Regions from separate parts of the Paenibacillus sp. FSL H7-0943 genome, predicted to be linked through region 1. Evidence: a T-box and tRNA genes for the amino acid it is inferred to sense, from the RefSeq annotation. Region 1 holds a T-box; the other holds one or more tRNA genes.
What was found. A T-box is a leader RNA that pairs with one kind of tRNA and senses whether it is charged. The one in region 1 lies ahead of argS (arginine--tRNA ligase), so its partner is inferred to be a tRNA-Arg.
Positions count from the first base shown of each region.

Region 2: it has a tRNA-Arg gene. The T-box ahead of argS (arginine--tRNA ligase) is inferred to sense a tRNA for this amino acid. The anticodon was not compared.

Region 1 is NZ_CP150148.1:5,581,234-5,585,632, forward strand. Features, by position in the region: gene NSQ55_RS24460 (hypothetical protein) at 1-1,366, opposite strand, end outside; gene NSQ55_RS24465 (hypothetical protein) at 1,412-1,771, opposite strand; T-box leader at 2,021-2,239, shown strand; gene argS (arginine--tRNA ligase) at 2,280-4,145, shown strand; gene NSQ55_RS24475 (cellobiose phosphorylase) at 4,204-4,399, opposite strand, start outside.
Region 2 is NZ_CP150148.1:990,577-994,975, reverse strand. Features, by position in the region: gene katA (catalase KatA) at 1-226, shown strand, start outside; gene NSQ55_RS04340 (sporulation protein Cse60) at 378-572, opposite strand; gene NSQ55_RS04335 (GreA/GreB family elongation factor) at 969-1,424, shown strand; gene NSQ55_RS04330 (YdeI/OmpD-associated family protein) at 1,494-1,958, opposite strand; tRNA gene NSQ55_RS04325 (tRNA-Gly) at 2,060-2,130, opposite strand; tRNA gene NSQ55_RS04320 (tRNA-Pro) at 2,143-2,216, opposite strand; tRNA gene NSQ55_RS04315 (tRNA-Arg) at 2,249-2,325, opposite strand; tRNA gene NSQ55_RS04310 (tRNA-Gly) at 2,336-2,410, opposite strand; tRNA gene NSQ55_RS04305 (tRNA-Leu) at 2,418-2,502, opposite strand; tRNA gene NSQ55_RS04300 (tRNA-Lys) at 2,518-2,593, opposite strand; tRNA gene NSQ55_RS04295 (tRNA-Gln) at 2,601-2,675, opposite strand; tRNA gene NSQ55_RS04290 (tRNA-Asp) at 2,692-2,769, opposite strand; tRNA gene NSQ55_RS04285 (tRNA-Met) at 2,795-2,871, opposite strand; tRNA gene NSQ55_RS04280 (tRNA-Met) at 2,943-3,019, opposite strand; tRNA gene NSQ55_RS04275 (tRNA-Val) at 3,035-3,110, opposite strand; tRNA gene NSQ55_RS04270 (tRNA-Glu) at 3,117-3,188, opposite strand; tRNA gene NSQ55_RS04265 (tRNA-Ser) at 3,204-3,296, opposite strand; tRNA gene NSQ55_RS04260 (tRNA-Asn) at 3,302-3,377, opposite strand; tRNA gene NSQ55_RS04255 (tRNA-Ile) at 3,381-3,457, opposite strand; rRNA gene rrf (5S ribosomal RNA) at 3,515-3,631, opposite strand; rRNA gene NSQ55_RS04245 (23S ribosomal RNA) at 3,705-4,399, opposite strand, start outside.

The sequences.
Region 1 (4,399 bases):
TGCTCCTGTTGCCCCAGTCTCTCCTGCTCCGGTCGCCCCGGTTGCTCCGTCTGCTCCCGTTGCACCCGTTGCTCCATCCGCTCCGGTTGCACCAGTCACTCCATCTGCACCTGTTGCACCTGTTGCCCCAGTCTCTCCTGCTCCAGTCGCTCCCGTTGCTCCGTCTGCTCCCGTTGCTCCTGTTGCCTCTGCTCCGGCTCCATCTGCTCCTGTTGCCCCAGTCTCTCCTGCTCCGCTCCGGTTGCTCCCACTCCATCTGCACCTGTTGCACCTGTCTGCTCCCCCGGTTGCTCCGTGCTCCCGTTGCACCCGTTGCTCCATCCGCTCCGGTTGCACCAGTCACTCCATCTGCACCTGTTGCACCTGTTGCCCCTGTCTCTCCTGCTCCGGTCGCCCCGGTTGCTCCGTCTGCTCCCGTTGCACCTGTAGCTCCATCTGCTCCTGTTGCCCCAGTCTCTCCTGCTCCAGTCGCTCCCGTTGCTCCGTCTGCTCCCGTTGCTCCTGTTGCACCTGTAGCTCCATCTGCTCCTGTTGCCCCAGTCTCTCCTGCTCCGGTCGCTCCGGTAGCACCCGTTGCTCCATCCGCTCCGGTTGCACCAGTCGCCCCCGTTGCACCATCTTCGTTTGCTCCTGTAGCTCCAGTCTCTCCTGCTCCGGTCGCTCCCGTTGCACCCGTTGCTCCATCGGCTCCTGTTGCACCTGTAGCTCCATCGGCTCCTGTAGCTCCAGTCTCTCCTGCTCCGGTCGCTCCAGTTACTCCATCCGCTCCGGTTGCACCAGTTGCACCTGTAGCTCCATCGGCACCTGTTGCCCCAGTCTCTCCTGCTCCAGTCGCTCCAGTCGCTCCAGTTGCTCCATCCGCTCCCGTTGCACCAGTCGCCCCAGTCACTCCATCTGCACCAGTAGCTCCAGTCTCTCCTGCGCCGCCGGTCGCTCCCGTTGCTCCTGTTGCTCCATCCGCTCCCGTTGCACCAGTCGCCCCGGTCGCGCCGGTCGCGCCAGTTATTCCTTGCGTTACACCAAGCAATTCTGCATGTACAAGTCGATGGGCAGTCACAATCTGGCCAACGCTATTTTTTCCCCATACTGAGATTTGAATCGGATCATCTACCAGACTTGTAGTTGTAAAAATAAATTCGAACGCATCAAAATCGCCATAATAATCACGTGTTATAACTTCATTAGGTGCTACATTTATCAGCTCGCTTACATATAAAGTTCTTGTCCCATCCATATAGTATCCTTGAACAAGAGCCATTGATGAATCAATGTCACTTCGGTTATCAATTTTGACAGTAACATGCTGAGTAGGTCTTACACCCCCTACCATACTATTGTCTATCGGTCCGGTAGATAAATAACTCAATTTCTCATCACTCCTTTAACGTTAACTGTGTCACAAAAATAATTATTAAATTAATACTGCCTGCTTCTCCCACGCAACTATGCGATGAGGATCTACCAATGCCCCCGAGTTCTGTTTTCCCCAGACTGAAATCCCAACCTCTGCTTCAACTGCTTCTAATGTTGTAAACACAAATTCAAATGCGTCCAAGTCGGCAAAATAGTTCTTAGTTAAAACTTGATTAGGTGCTAGATTTACTGTTTCATTCACATACATCGTTCTTGATCCGTTAAGAAGGAAACCTTGAATAACTAGATTATAAGGATTAAGAGAATCCCGATTAACTACTTTTACGGTTACCAGTTGCGACGGTCTGACCCCTAGGATCGGGCTGTTATCTATAGGTCCAGTAGAAAAAATAGCCATGTTTTATTCACTCCTCCCTTCCACTACAAATTGAAAGATTAGTGGCTCCGTATAGTAATATTCCTTGGCTTGAGTTAGCGTGTGGACTGTTGTGCAAAGGAACAGCTAGTCCTATAACAAGACATCCTTCTTTTTCCAAATTTATAATCTACTAAACTGATAATCTAACAACAAAGAGCAACCAAGATTGTTAAGAAGCTAACCACTATTGCTTTTTATGAAATATTAGGTATACTGGTAAAAATTAATTAAGCATCGATGAGCGGGAGAGTAGTTAACGAGATCTAGTCCTCAGCGAGCCGGGAGAGTGTAAGCCGGTACAGATCCCTTTAATGAAGCGCACCCGTGAGATGGACTTCTGAACCTTAGTAGGAAGTCCCGGCTGAAGGCCGTTATCCCGTAAGGTGGCTGAACAACTTGTTCAGCAACGAGAGTGGTACCGCGAGCGCTAAAGCCCTCGTCTCTTTTGAGACGAGGGCTTTTTTGTATTTTCAAAGGAGGGTATACCATGTTAAATCAAATCATCAAAGACGGAATCGAGCACAGTGTACAACGTGTATTCAATACGTTAGGAGCTGACTATCCAGAGGATATTGCCATTCTGATCGAACAGCCAGCAAATCTAGAACATGGTGATTATTCATGCAATATTGCTATGCAGCTAGCCAAAACTCTACGTAAATCCCCAATGGTCATAGCAGAATTAGTGAAAGCAGAGCTTCAATTCCAAGGGCGCTTCGCCGGTCTTTTACAAAAAGTTGAAGTCGCTGCTCCCGGATTTATCAATTTGTATATGAATTGGCAAAGCTGGGCTGAACATTCCTTTGAACTGCCTGCCAGCACTGGCGAAAAAGTCATCATCGAGCACACTTCTATCAACCCCAACAAAGCTGCTCACGTAGGTCATCTAAGAAACGCCTGTATCGGCGATACTCTAGTCAAAATTATGAAAAGAACTGGGTATAACGTAGAGGTTCATAACTACATTGATGATCTCGGCAATCAGCTGGCGGATACAGTTGTTGGATTATTAAATATACCTTTAGAAGGGAAACACCAACGTTTCGGTGATTTTTGCTGGGATCTTTATGCCAAAGTGAACAAAGAATATGCGCTGAACCCTGAGATGACACACAAGCGCACAGATATACTTCACTCCCTTGAACTAGGGGGCGGTAACGAAGCCTGGCTGGGCAACCTTGTAGCTGAACGCATCGTTAGAGAGCATGTAGAGGAAATGAAACATTTTGGGATTTATTATGATTTGCTGGTATGGGAGAGCAGTATTTTAAAAGAGGGATTTTGGGCAGCCGCAGCTGAGCTACTGAAGCAGACAGCCGTTTTTGTACAAGAGACTGACGGTAAACTCGCAGGCTGCTGGGTGCTGAAGCAAGGAACAGAGGCTAACATTGGAGCGGATTCAGAGGAGCATCAGCTCGATAAGGTGCTGGTGCGTTCGAATGGGATTTTAACGTATACAGCCAAAGATATTGCCTATCATCTCTGGAAATTTGGTCTTTTGACCAAAGATTTCTCCTATAGCGAATTCTCGTCCGGTTTATGGACAACTGGATTAACTGGAACCCAAGAATCTTATGGGCAGGCGGACAGAGTCATCAATGTGATCGATTACAGACAGGAATATCCACAACAGATGGTTAAGCAAGCCTTAGGGGCACTAGGTTATAACGAGCAAGCAGACAAACTCCATCATGTGAGCTATGGTGTTGTATCTCTTAGTCCCGCTTCGGCGGCCGAGCTGGGTATAGATATTTCAGAAGGCAAATCTTCTTATGCTATGTCCGGACGTCAGGGAATCGGGATTAAGGTAAGCGATCTGGTGGAGCTTATGGAACAGAACATTGAGCACTCACGTTCCGATAAAGACGGCCTCTCCAGCCGATTGATTGCCACTGCTGCGATTCGCTACTATCTGCTGCGGTTTAATTTAGGAACGGAAATCGTGTTTGATTTCAAACAGGCTACCGAAATATCCGGCAATACCGGAGTTTATCTGATGTATACTTTTGCGCGTGCGACAAGCGTTTTGAGTAAAGCTACGATCCCAATCCTTACAGCTGCCGCACAGCTTCAGTTCCCTTCCGAATTGGAAAAAGCAGAGCTTGCGCTGCTAAGACAGCTAAGCCTCTGGCCCGAGATATTACATTCAGCAAGTATAGAGTTAACGCCAAATACGCTCTGCACTTACGCACATACCTTAGCTACACTGTTCAACAACTTCTATTCTGCATGTCCGATTCTAAAAGGCGATCCAGCTACGATCGAATTCCGCCTCTGGCTCACTTCAAGATTCAAGGACATCTTGGGAGATGTGCTCGAAGTGCTTGGGTTACCGACACCGAGCCGAATGTAAAAAACACAAAAAAAGCAATCTCCGCGCTTAACGCGGAGATTGCCCTTCTATATATATGTTACTTATAAATCTCTATCACATTTCCAGCTTCCGTGCTGAGACGATCAAAGTCCGCACGTTTGATGCGAACACCGCCGTTACGATAGCGGTTAGGTGTACCTTCTGTTTGCACTTCCGTACCGTTGATAGTAATTTGACTAATCTCACGGCCTGTAAGGTGATAGATAAAGTCTACCTTAGTGCCTGCATATTCA
Region 2 (4,399 bases), 2.3 Mb from region 1:
TGTCTCCTACAATAGTGACGATCACTATACACAACCAGGTGACTTGTACCGTCTAATGTCTGAAGAAGAACGTACCCGTCTAGTTCAAAATATCGTTGGCGCTATGACTCCTGTTGAAAGTAACGATATCAAACGTCTCCAGATTGAGCATTTCTTTAAAGCTGATCCAGACTTGGGACAGCGTATCGCATCCGGTTTGGGTTTATCTGTACCAGACGGAATGTAAGATTGTAAATGCACTTATAAACTAAAGAGGACCTTTGCCCGTAGATGGGAAAGGTCCTCTTTTTGCTAATTAGCTGAAAACATAATAAATGATGACAATCACAACGCCCAGCGTGGAGACAATGGATAGACATGAAAAAAACGTGTTCCAGTTATTGCCTTTCATTTGTCTTATACACGACCAGTATAGTGGTTCTTTGGTGCTCTGCCCCATCACGTGATGATTTAACTACCGAACCGTAACAGATATTCACAATCTGTTCCTCCCGTAGTCCTGCCAGGAACTCATTAGCTTTATTCTCTGCATAAGAATTATCAGCATCTACAAACTCTTTAACTTGAATCATCCTGATCTCCTCCTTTAATAAATTAAGTAGTTATTTTATAGTTCTGGAATCTATATGTGAACTCAACGAAATGTACATGGCGTATCACTCCCCAGGTAACAATTAATGTAAAAATATCTTCAAAATACAGTATAGGCATTTCGCAGTTTTCTACGAAATGCCTATGCATCAGCCTATCATAGCACCCAAGTATGTAATAGTCAAAGGTTTTCATTACAATATTTAGAAGGTTTTAATTCCCCTTTTAAAATGGATTGGATTTACAAATAGAAGCTGGTATACTGATCAGAAGGTCTCCATTGGGGGACCTCTATTTGTATAGGAGGGATTTTAAGATGGCAACACACCATAACAGGTTTACAAGGAATGTGCTACTTAGAGGGGGTGAAATCTACTATGAACCATAGTCTTATCTATGAAGGCTCACGGACACAGCTGCTTCAGCAGCTTATCTATTTTGATGAGGAAAAAATCGCATTTCTAAATCAGTACTTTCCGGTACGGAGCAAGGATAGAAGCAACGCTGAAACGCTGTTATCCCGTTATTGCTCCGAGCTGGAACAATTACTAACTGAGTTCAATGGTGAAGATTTAAATTCACAGGTCTTTATCGGAAGTCAGCTGCAGCTTCGTTACTTGGACGATAATACTACAGATATCTATACCATCGTATTTCCTAACCAAGCAGAACCTAACAATAACAAGATTTCTATGTTGTCACCTATAGGCATGCAGCTGCTGCTGGCTGAGCTCGGCAGTACTTGTCAGCTAGCGATTCCTTCAGGTCAACTAGAGGTGAAGATCGAAAGCATTAAGTTCGTGAATAATGGTGAAGTAGGCGTTCTTATATAAGGACGATCCCTTATATACCCGCTACAGCAGCGTCCCTTTCCAGATATTAAGGAGGAGGACGCTGTTCTATTATTTAAGCCTCAAACCTTCTTCCAGCTTATTAACTGACTTCTGGATCCTTGCTGCTCTGGTTTCCGGTCTTTTCGCCCCTTCGATCCAGCTCACATATTCCTTCCGATAGGAATAAGCCAAGCTGTTATAATACACCTCTGCCTGCTCATTGCTGCTTAGTGCGTCCAGAAAATCTTCTGGAGCCTCTATCTCTCGCAATTGATGATCTTGTTCCATTGTCACCCGTACTATATCTCCAGGTTGAGCATGGGCTAAGTCTCGCAGTTCTTTTTTCACGACCATAAAATGTTTCCCATTACCATGCGGCATGAGTGTTCCTTTATAGGGAATGTCATTCAGGCTTCCTTTAACTTGTATCCTTGATTTAGTTTCATATATTTGTTCAGCGTCAAAAGGAACCGTAAGATATGTCCAACTCCCATTCGTATCTGGTCTGACTAACCTTGCTTCAAATTCAAACATTGGCCCCTCCTCAAATAAAATCTCTAGTTCCTATTGTATCCATACGTGCTTAACTATACAAAAAAACACCCGCCTAATACCGGCAGGTGTTTCTCTTTATAAGCGGGTGATGGGAATCGAACCCACGCTATCAGCTTGGAAGGCTGAAGTTCTACCATTGAACTACACCCGCAAAGGTATAAAATCGGGATGACACGATTTGAACATGCGACCCCCTGGTCCCAAACCAGGTGCTCTACCAAGCTGAGCTACATCCCGTTAACAATACTATAACTGCTTAGTAATAAAAATGGCGCGCCCTGAGAGATTCGAACTCCCGGCCTTTTGATTCGTAGTCAAACGCTCTATCCAGCTGAGCTAAGGGCGCAAAATCTATATGGAGCGGACGACGGGAATCGAACCCGCGACCCTCGCCTTGGCAAGGCGATGCTCTACCGCTGAGCCACGTCCGCAAAAACATGGTGCGCGTGAAGGGACTCGAACCCCCACGTCGTGAAACGCCAGATCCTAAGTCTGGTGCGTCTGCCAATTCCGCCACACGCGCACACTTTAAAGAAAATGGTGAGCCATGAAGGACTCGAACCTTCGACACCCTGATTAAAAGTCAGGTGCTCTACCAACTGAGCTAATGGCTCTCATAAATGGCTGGGGATATAGGATTTGAACCTATGCATGACGGAGTCAAAGTCCGTTGCCTTACCGCTTGGCTAATCCCCAATAATAATTAACTAAATGGCGGAACCGACGGGATTCGAACCCGCGATCTCCTGCGTGACAGGCAGGCATGTTAGGCCAACTACACCACGGTTCCATAGACATAATGCATAAGTGTAAATTGGTTGCGGGGGCAGGATTTGAACCTGCGGCCTTCGGGTTATGAGCCCGACGAGCTACCGGGCTGCTCCACCCCGCGTCATTAATTAGTATATACTATTCATTTTCACCATACCAGCTTATCCCTAAACATAATGTATAAGAGTAAATTGGTTGCGGGGGCAGGACTTGAACCTGCGACCTTCGGGTTATGAGCCCGACGAGCTACCGGGCTGCTCCACCCCGCGTCAGTGAAAAAAATATGGTGGAGGCTGAGGGGATCGAACCCCCGACCCTCTGCTTGTAAGGCAGATGCTCTCCCAGCTGAGCTAAGCCTCCATGATATGACCCGTATGGGATTCGAACCCATGTTACCTCCGTGAAAGGGAGGTGTCTTAACCCCTTGACCAACGGGCCATGCTAATAATTTTATGGCGGAGAGAGAGGGATTCGAACCCTCGAGACGCTTGTGGCGCCTACACGATTTCCAATCGTGCTCCTTCGGCCAAACTCGGACACCTCTCCATAAATGGCTCCCCGAACAGGACTCGAACCTGTGACAACTCGATTAACAGTCGAGTGCTCTACCAACTGAGCTATCAGGGAATATGGTGGGCCTTAGTGGACTCGAACCACCGACCTCACCCTTATCAGGGGTGCGCTCTAACCAGCTGAGCTAAAGGCCCTTCTAAGACATATTAATATTAAGGGCAAAAAAAATACCACGGGTAATGTGGTTGTCCGCTTGGCGGCGTCCTACTCTCCCAGGACCCTTCGGTCCAAGTACCATCGGCGCTGGAGGGCTTAACGGTCGTGTTCGGGATGGGTACGTGTGGAACCCCTCCGCTATCGCCACCAAACGGGCATTTACAGCGTAAATGCTCAGGCTTGATGCCTGAAAACTGAATCCGAAACGAATCTGCATTCTAAGTATAGGATAAGCCCTCGACCGATTAGTATTGGTCAGCTCCATGCATTGCTGCACTTCCACCTCCAACCTATCTACCTCGTCGTCTTCAAGGGGTCTTACTAATTGGGAAATCTCATCTTGAGGGGGGCTTCACGCTTAGATGCTTTCAGCGCTTATCCCGTCCGTACGTAGCTACCCAGCCATGCTCCTGGCGGAACAACTGGTGCACCAGCGGTACGTCCATCCCGGTCCTCTCGTACTAAGGACAGCTCCTCTCAAATTTCCTGCGCCCACGACAGATAGGGACCGAACTGTCTCACGACGTTCTGAACCCAGCTCGCGTACCGCTTTAATGGGCGAACAGCCCAACCCTTGGGACCTACTTCAGCCCCAGGATGCGATGAGCCGACATCGAGGTGCCAAACCTCCCCGTCGATGTGGACTCTTGGGGGAGATAAGCCTGTTATCCCCAGGGTAGCTTTTATCCGTTGAGCGATGGCCCTTCCATGCGGTACCACCGGATCACTAAGTCCGACTTTCGTCCCTGCTCGACTTGTAGGTCTCGCAGTCAAGCTCCCTTATGCCTTTGCACTCTGCGAATGATTTCCAACCATTCTGAGGGAACCTTGGAACGCCTCCGTTACTCTTTAGGAGGCGACCGCCCCAGTCAAACTGCCCGCCTGACACGGTCCCCGTACCCGGTAAGGGCACTAGGTTA